One region of the Eubacterium sp. 1001713B170207_170306_E7 genome, then DNA from elsewhere that is predicted to be linked to it. Evidence: a T-box and tRNA genes for the amino acid it is inferred to sense, from the RefSeq annotation. Region 1 holds a T-box; the other holds one or more tRNA genes.
The links. The T-box of region 1 lies ahead of ileS (isoleucine--tRNA ligase). A T-box ahead of a tRNA ligase gene usually reads a tRNA of that ligase, here a tRNA-Ile.

Region 1 (4,416 bases):
ATGCTTTCAATATTATATTCTGATTAATTTTCATCATTGATTACCTCTCAAAAACGTGATAATATAAACAAAAAGGAGTTTATATTATGAATAATCTTACAAAATTTTGGATATGTATAATAATCATGGTTTTAGATGGTATCTTTTATTTTTATTCAAAACGAAAAGATAAACAAAACAAAAATAATAAATTGTCAAATATATGCTTTGCTTTAAATATTCTTCTCATTATTGGAATAATTATTTTATAATAAAAACCAATTGGCTAAATTAAACGGAAAGGGCCGGATTCGAACCGACAATCCCTGTATTCATTGTTGTTATACGCGCGTCAGACTTTACCACTTAAGCTACCTTTCCACGTGTAATAAGAAAGCCCGTCCACCAACCTAAACAGGAAGGCCGACAGGCTTAAATAAGGGGGAGCCTAACAGGGCAAAAGATGATCAGCAAAGATGATAAAGGCTATACCCTGTCGGGCTTGTGTCTAGTTGACAGAGGTGCTCAGTAAGCGCTTGCCCACGTTAAAGGCAAGAATCCCGATTGCAATTACAACACCAGCCGTCATGATGGGAATAAGCATATCCCCGATCTGTAGGGCCGCGTCTGTAAAGATTTTGATGATCGCAGTAGATGTCTCAGCAGCCATAATGCTCTCCTTTCTGTCCTTATTTTATTGAAGTCCGCAGCGCAACCCAGAGGGAACGCAAAGCGAAGCTTAATAACCATACACCAGTCCCAAAAGCGAGACCGATAAACATGCCTTGAATAAAGTAGATAAATAATTCGGGGTTCAATGTATCCGACTCCATTCGATCGCCACAATCATGGCGAGAATTCCACCAAAGATCAAACCAGCGATCACAAGTTCATACTGGATAATGATATCTCCGGTCATGATGGTTAGATGGCGGCGTTCTGGGACGCTTGAATTGAAACCAGATTGCCGCGTTCATCAAAGAATAACTGAACGGCTTTATCCACCAGATCGGTGATATTGAAGTCTAACTCATCAAGAAATTTCTGGGATAACCATTTATCAAGGGTCGCAAACCCGACCACATCTTTTTGTTTCTTCATAAAGTAGGCGTTCGCGCCTTTTACCGTCTTTCCGGTTTTCTTGCTTTCATATTCGACTTGTCGAATACCCACTAATACATAATCATTCATAATGTTTTCTCCTTTTTCGTTTTTTATTTATCTTTTGTATTATAATGATAGTGAATTTTCTGTCCGAGATAGACAGGCGGTTGACAGATAATGATACAATCTCCATCTGTACTGATATGAATCCAGGGAAGCATATCATTATATTCTTCCTGAAAGACCGCATCGTTATAGAGCTTTTTCAGTTCCTCGAGAGTTAAGGTCAAACAAGGCGGCGATTTTTCCTTTTTAAGTCGTCTCATGGGGGTCACCTTCATAAATCAAATTAACAAAGCTCAATAACTGGTCTAAATCATGTCGGTACAATTTATCATGATCAATTTGGGAAAATTTATCGGCACCACACTCAAAACCATAAAAGAAAGATGAAACGCTTAAAGAGCTGATATAATACAATAATTGGTCTTTTTGTTGTTCTGTCATTTTTTATTCTCCTCCTCAGCATCAAACGCATTATACAGAAAGTTAATAAAATCAAATTCCGGGTCAGACTGGCTGTAAAGAGATAGATCATTATCCAGAGCCGAAGCACGTCCCAGATCGTAGTTATAATGAAAAGCTTTTGTTGCAAGCTCCATCAGTTCGGAGCGTTGCGCATGTGTCATGCAAAAACCCCCTTAAAAAGTTCATTTGTTCTATGCGTTTTATTTTACAACTCAAGTTTTCTTCAGGTTTTAAAGAATTGACTTGATTTTCTTCAGAAAATTAGGTAAAATAGACTTCATGTATGAATATGAAAGGCAATGACGAGGACGCTGTGATCCCGTCGTTTTCCAGAGAGATAATCCGCGGGCTGAAAGATTATTAAAACAACGATCATGGAAATCACCTTTGAGCTGGGTTTCTGAGCCGTCGGGTTAGGAAACCACGGGAAACCGTTATCTTAAATAAAGTGGGCAGACCCCGCCAGAGGCGCAGTCTGTCAATTTGGGTGGTACCGCGGAGTTTTACAGCTTCGTCCCTGCGCGGCAGGGACGGGGCTTTTTTTAATGGGCCAGAGAGCGCGGCTGTTTCGGGCTTCAGGCTCCATTTATGCAATAAAGACAGACCTTTGAAATATAAATTCAGGAGGAGAAAATGGCAGTATTTAAAAACCTATCCAACACAAGTGTCAGTGAGACTGAAAATAAAATTGCCAGTCACTGGGAGGAGATGGACATCTTAGACAGAACCATCAAAAACCGTGACGACGCGGAAAACTTTGTATTCTATGAGGGGCCGCCGACCGCCAATGGTAAGCCCGGGATCCACCATGTGATCGCCCGTACCCTTAAAGACTCGGTCTGTAAGTACCAGACCATGAAGGGGTACCGCGTACTGCGTAAGGCCGGCTGGGATACCCACGGCCTACCGGTTGAGATCGAGGTTGAAAAACAGCTGGGCATCAGCAGCAAGCCGGAGATCGAAGCCTACGGCATCGCCGAGTTCAATAAAAAATGCAAGGATTCCGTTTTCAGCTATGAAAAGCAATGGCGTGAAATGAGCAAGCGCATGGGCTACTTCATCGACATGGAAAACCCCTACATCACGCTGGACAACAACTACATCGAATCCGTCTGGTGGATTTTAAATAAGTTCTTTAACGAGGGCTTTATTTACGAGGGACATAAAATTCTGCCCTACTGCCCGCGCTGCGGTACCGGCCTGGCGTCCCACGAGGTCGCCCAGGGCTACCAGGAAATCAAGACCAATACCGTTGTCGCGGCTTTCAAACGCGCCGACGCCGACGAGTACTTTCTGGTCTGGACCACCACCCCGTGGACTCTGGCCGCCAATGTGGCCCTGGCTGTCAATCCGGAGGCGGATTACATCCGGGCCAGGAGCAAGGGCGAGGTCTACATCTGCGCCAAGGTGCTGGCGCCCAAGCTGCTCGGCGATGACTATGAGGTCCTCGAGGAAATGAAGGGGAAAGCGCTGGAAAACATTCCCTACGAACGCCTTATGGACTTTGTGCCCGTGCCGCCGAATAAAAAGGCCTTTTTTGTTACCTGTGCCGACTATGTCACCACCGAGGACGGTACCGGCGTGGTTCATATCGCCCCGGCTTTTGGGGAGGATGATTATCAGGTTGGCCGCAAGTACAACCTGCCCGTGCTTCAGCCTGTGGGTGAGGACGGGAAATATACCGAAACCCCGTGGAAGGGCCGCTTTGTCATGGAAGAAGGCCTGGACATTGAGATCATCACCTGGCTCAAGGAAAACGGCAAGCTGTTTAAAAAGGAAAAGGTGCTTCACAACTATCCACACTGCTGGCGCTGTAAGACACCGCTTCTGTACTACGCAAAACCGAGCTGGTACATCGAGATGACCAAGATCAAGGACCGCCTCATCGAAAACAATAACGGGGTGGACTGGTATCCCGAATTTGTGGGCGAAAAACGTTTTGGCAACTGGCTCGAAAACCTCAATGACTGGGCCATCTCCAGAAGCCGCTACTGGGGGACACCGCTGCCCATCTGGCGCTGTGACGACGAAAACTGCGGCGAGCTGGCCTCTGTGGGCTCAAGGGTAGAGCTGGCGGAAAAAGCCATTGAGGACATCAGCGAGGACATTGAGCTTCACCGCCCCTATGTGGACGACGTTCACCTGCGCTGTCCAAAATGCGGCAAGCCCATGACCCGTGTCAAGGATGTGATCGACTGTTGGTTTGACTCTGGTTCCATGCCCTTTGCCCAGTATCACTACCCCTTTGAAAACAAGGAGCTGTGGGAAAGCCAGTTCCCGGCTGATTTCATCTGTGAGGGCATCGACCAGACCCGCGGCTGGTTCTACTCGCTGCTGGCCATTTCGTCCTTTGTCACCGGGAAATCCCCCTACAAAAAGGTGCTGGTCAACGACCTGATCCTCGACGCTGAGGGCCAGAAAATGTCCAAATCCAGAGGGAATACGGTCAACCCCTTTGAGTTGTTTGACCAGTACGGCGCCGACGCCCTGCGCTGGTACCTGCTCTACGTATCCCCGGCCTGGACGCCCACCCGTTTCGACGTCGAGGGCCTGAAGGAAGTACAGAGCAAATTCTTCAACACCCTGAAGAACACCTACAACTTTTTTACCCTGTATGCCAACACCGACGACGTGGACCCGAGAACCTTCTTTGTGGATTACGATAAGCGTCCGGAAATCGACCGCTGGATCCTGTCTAAATACAACCGCCTAGTGCAGGAGGTCCGCGGCGAGATGGAAATCTACGATCTCACCAAGGCGGTCCGCAAGATCCAGAACTTTGTCAATGAGGATTTATCCAACTGG
Region 2 (4,416 bases), 390 kb from region 1:
AATTTTTCCTTAACGTCCATTTTTCTCCTCCTATTATTTTGAAAAGCGCCTTTTCCGTTTGATATTATCGTGATAATATCAATTAACTAATCTAATATTATCATGATAATATTAGATTGTCAACAAAAAAGAAAATCCTTAAATATTCGATTCCTTTCTCTTGTTGCATGCCCGCACCTCGGCGAAGTCCGACGGCACATACACCCGCACCTCGGCAAACAGTTTTCCGTACTCATCATAATACTGCTCGGACACCTTTAGCAGCACCTCGTCCGAAAAAATCTCCAGGGCGTCACAGACCGCCTCGTTGTCAACAGACACCTCGAGGGTCATTTTCTTCGTCTCCGCGAGCGACAGGATATCCTCGGCGTGGGTCCGGTAATAGGCGCGGGTCTTTTCCGTATTCTTTTCACCGGGCAGGGTGTGCCGGAAGGCGATCCGCACCTGCTCGAGGGCGATCCACTCGTCGTCATCGTTGGCGTAGCGCCTGGTCATCTCAAATACATTGACGCCGTCTCTCTCGCCGAAGGCCGCGTCCAGAATCTCCTCCGCCGAAATGTAGGTATTGAGCACATTGGACAGGCTGTAGCTGAAATGGTATACGCCCCGCTCTGCCGCCTTTACAAAATATCCCACCCGCGGTCTGGACTCGATATAGTTTTCCTCAATAAGGTTCGACAGCGCCTTGCGCAGCGTTACCTTGCTGACATTGTACTGTGCACACAGGCTGTTCTCGCTTTCCAGCTTATAGCCCTCGGGGTAAACGCCCCGCTCGATCTTCTTCTTGAGATCATTCTGTACGCCCTTATAAAGCTTTGTTTCCATTATCTGCTCCATTCTGCACTGAGTTTTACATGCTTCGCGTTATAAAAGGTTTCGCAATAGCCCACCACCCCAAGCTCAATATCGGTCAGGAGCTGAGAAACCATGAGGATTCCGCCGCCCTCGTCCATTCCAAGCTGCCCGGCGGTCTCCTGCCCCGCGGTCTGCGGCGTGACCTTCAAATCAATCTGAACCGAGTAGGGCGAGACACGGTCTGCCAGAATCTCGACAAAGTCTCTGGCCTCCAGCTCTTTCTCGATCAGCGGAAAGCCCGGGTAGTAGGGAATGTATTTTATATCATAACCGATGGGCTGTTTCTTTTCATAGAGCACACGCCTGATTCTGAGCACGCGCGTGTTGGGGTGGATCTTCAGGGTATAGACCAGGTCCTTTGTCGATTCGATCACATCGACATCCACAATGCGGATCTGGTCGATCGCTGCGGTCTCAAAGCTGACCTCGTTAAAAGTCAGGCGGTAGTCGCTGCCGTTTGTTTTCCGGACAAAGTGTCCCTTTCCCTGAACCAGATAGACCAGGCCGTCACGCACCAGCATTTCCAAAGACTTTCGCACGGTCAGCCGGCTCACATTGTAAGTTTCGCACAGGGCGGCCTCTGAGGGAATGGGGTCGTTGGGCTTTAAAACCTCCAGGCTGATCTTTTCCTTTATATCATTTGCTATTTTTTCATAAATCGGTATATCCATTATTTATAACCATTCTCCGCCCATTCGAGGCAATATTCCAGACCTCTTCCTGAGTTTTTGACATAGGCGTCCGCGTAGGCCCCGGCGCTCTCCTGCTCTTTCTGCATGAGTCCGCCCCCGACGATAATCTTGAGCCCGTCGCGCAGGCCCGCGTCATCAATCATCTTCAGTGTTTTTTTAACCTCCGCGGCGGCCGTGGTCAGCAGGCCGCTGAAGCCCAGGATCTCGGGGCGGGCTTCTTTTATTTTTTCGATAAAAACCTCAGGCAGCACGTCCACGCCCAGGTCGATGACGTTAAAGCCGTTAACACAGGCCAGGCCGATGAAAATATCCTTGCCGATATCGTGCAGATCGCCGTGGATGGTCCCGATCAGAATGGTTCCCCGGCTGCCGGGGGCCTCCTTCTGATCCGCCGCGCTGCGCTTGTCCAGCTTCATGACCTCTTTAAAAATAATGCCGGCCATGATCAGATCACCGATGAAGTACTCCTCTTTTTCAAACAGCTCGCCCACGTTGTCCATTCCATTCTGGAGGTACTCCGCGATGTCGCTCATGGGCACGCCTGCGCCGAGGGCTTTTTCTACCAGGCGGATGGTCTTTTTTTCATTCAGGTCTGTGACGCTTTTAATGATGTTTGTTTTTATTTTTTCTCTCGAAATATCTGTATTCATTTTAAATCACCTTTACGCCTAGTATAACTGATTGGCTTTAAAAATACAACTCTGAACACCGCTCCGGCACTTTCCAAAAAATAAAAAATGCCAGACCTGTTGTCTGACTTAATACAAATTCCTAAGTGGTGCCCAGAGGCGGAATCGAACCACCGACAGGCCTTCTTTTCTGGCGGATGCCTGTTACACGCTCTCGCTTTTTCGTCTGAGCGGCCTATATGGTCTGTCTTTCCCAACAAATAAAAAACGCCAGACCTGCTGTCTGACTTAAAACATATTCCTGAGTGGTGCCCAGAGGCGGAATCGAACCACCGACACGAGGATTTTCAGTCCTCTGCTCTACCGACTGAGCTATCTGGGCTTATTGATTTTAAAAAGAAACTGGTGGGCCCTCAGGGACTTGAACCCTGGACCTGCCGGTTATGAGCCGGATGCTCTGACCAACTGAGCTAAAGGCCCTTGATAATCGTTCAGATAAAAAAATGGTCGAGGTGAGAGGATTCGAACCTCCGGCCCCATGGTCCCAAACCATGTGCGCTACCAAACTGCGCTACACCTCGAAACAGAACTCTTACATTATATGATCTTTAAGACTTAATGTCAAGCACTTTTTAAAACTTGTTTTCTAAACCGCGCTGACAGCCGCCGCCTCACTTGACGACTTGCTTATTCTAGCATAATTCTTAAGCTTTCGTCAAGCGTTTTTAACAAAAATTTAAAATAAAAAAACAACCCGTATTATGGCGATACGGGTTGAAGAATATTTACAGGGACGTCTGTTTTAAATCCAGTATTTTATGCGCCACCAGCCATCGCTCAATTTTATTGATGGCGGCCTTGAGCACCAGCATAATGGGATAAATAAGGAACAGCATGGGCAGCAGTACCAGCACAACCTGCCAGTTCGTCGGGTAAAAGGGGATCACCGCGAAGAACGTCGGGAAGAACAGCACCGCGCCCACATAGGCGACTGTCATGGTCCAGAACAGGATGGTCCGCTGGACGTTGAGGGGCTGGCAGACCCCGTAAAGGATAATGAGCCCGGTCACACCGGTCAGCAGACAGGCCATGGTGGACAGCTCGCTGACGCTGAACTGCAGGATATTGCCAATGATCATGACCACCACGATGTTCACCACAATGGTCAGCGCGCCCGGCAGAGCCTTTCTAAGCACAGTCTCCAGGAAATTGCCGGAGAGCCGGTTTTTATTGGGCTCCAGAGCCAGGAAAAAGGCCGGCACTCCGATGGTCACGGTGCTGATCAGGGTGAGCTGGATCGGAACAAAGGGGTAGGCCTCGCTGGCCACGATCACGATGATGGCCAGCAGGAAGGAGTAGATGGTTTTGACCAGGAACAGCGATGCCGCGCGGCTGATATTGTTGATGACCCGGCGACCCTCCATGAGCACCTTGGTCAGGCTGGAGAAATTGGAATCCAGCAGCACCAGCTGTGACACCTGGCGGGCAGCGTCGCTCCCTGCGGCCATGGCGATGCTGCAGTCCGCGTCGCGCAGGGCCAGCACATCGTTGACGCCGTCGCCGGTCATGGCCACCGTATGGCCCGCCGCCTTGAGGGCGTTGACCAGCACCCGCTTCTGACCCGGAGTTACGCGGCCGAAAACCGTGTATTTGAGGGCTGCCGCCGCCACGGCCTCATCGGTCTCGAGGGTGGTGGCGTCCACGCAGTTCTTAGCATCCATCAATCCTGCCCGGCAGGCCACCTCGGACACGGTCAGCGGGTTGTCGCCCGAGATCACCTTGATGGCGACGCCCTGGCCCGCAAAGTATTCCAGGGTTTTTTTGGCCTCCTTGCGGATTTTATCCCCCAGCAGCAAAAACGCAATGACCTGCACATCCCCGGGCAGGCCGCTGTCGCCGGTGAAGGGGCTGTCGGAATGGACGAGCACCAGCACGCGGTTGCCCTCCGCGGCGTAGCCCTCGACCTTATCCCGGTAGGTGTCATAGCCGTCTTTCAGGACAAACTCCGGCGCGCCAATCACGTAGGTTCCCTGCGCCTCAAAGCTGACACCGCTCCACTTGCGGGCCGAGGAAAAGGGCACGGTTTTCACTGCCCGCCATTTGGGGGCCTCGCCGTTAAAGCTGTCCTTCAGAGCCTGGAAGGTGGAGTTGTCATCGGTCAGGGTATTCACCATGGCGCGCAGGGCCTTGGCCGGATCCTTGGCGTTATTGACCAGATCAATGGATTTGACCTCCATGCT

Region 2: it encodes a tRNA-Ile, which carries the amino acid that the T-box ahead of ileS (isoleucine--tRNA ligase) is inferred to sense. The anticodon was not compared.

Annotation. Positions count from the first base shown of each region.
Region 1 is NZ_JADMVE010000002.1:119,492-123,907, forward strand. Features, by position in the region: gene I2B62_RS05920 (hypothetical protein) at 1-37, opposite strand, end outside; tRNA gene I2B62_RS05925 (tRNA-His) at 276-360, opposite strand; gene I2B62_RS05930 (hypothetical protein) at 488-649, opposite strand; gene I2B62_RS05935 (hypothetical protein) at 904-1,170, opposite strand; gene I2B62_RS05940 (hypothetical protein) at 1,194-1,409, opposite strand; gene I2B62_RS05945 (hypothetical protein) at 1,396-1,590, opposite strand; gene I2B62_RS05950 (hypothetical protein) at 1,587-1,772, opposite strand; T-box leader at 1,902-2,133, shown strand; gene ileS (isoleucine--tRNA ligase) at 2,245-4,416, shown strand, end outside.
Region 2 is NZ_JADMVE010000002.1:508,540-512,955, reverse strand. Features, by position in the region: gene I2B62_RS07750 (DMT family transporter) at 1-20, opposite strand, end outside; gene I2B62_RS07745 (GntR family transcriptional regulator) at 139-825, opposite strand; gene I2B62_RS07740 (GntR family transcriptional regulator) at 825-1,526, opposite strand; gene I2B62_RS07735 (cobalamin-dependent protein) at 1,526-2,197, opposite strand; tRNA gene I2B62_RS07730 (tRNA-Phe) at 2,483-2,558, opposite strand; tRNA gene I2B62_RS07725 (tRNA-Ile) at 2,580-2,656, opposite strand; tRNA gene I2B62_RS07720 (tRNA-Pro) at 2,681-2,757, opposite strand; gene I2B62_RS07715 (cation-translocating P-type ATPase) at 2,962-4,416, opposite strand, start outside.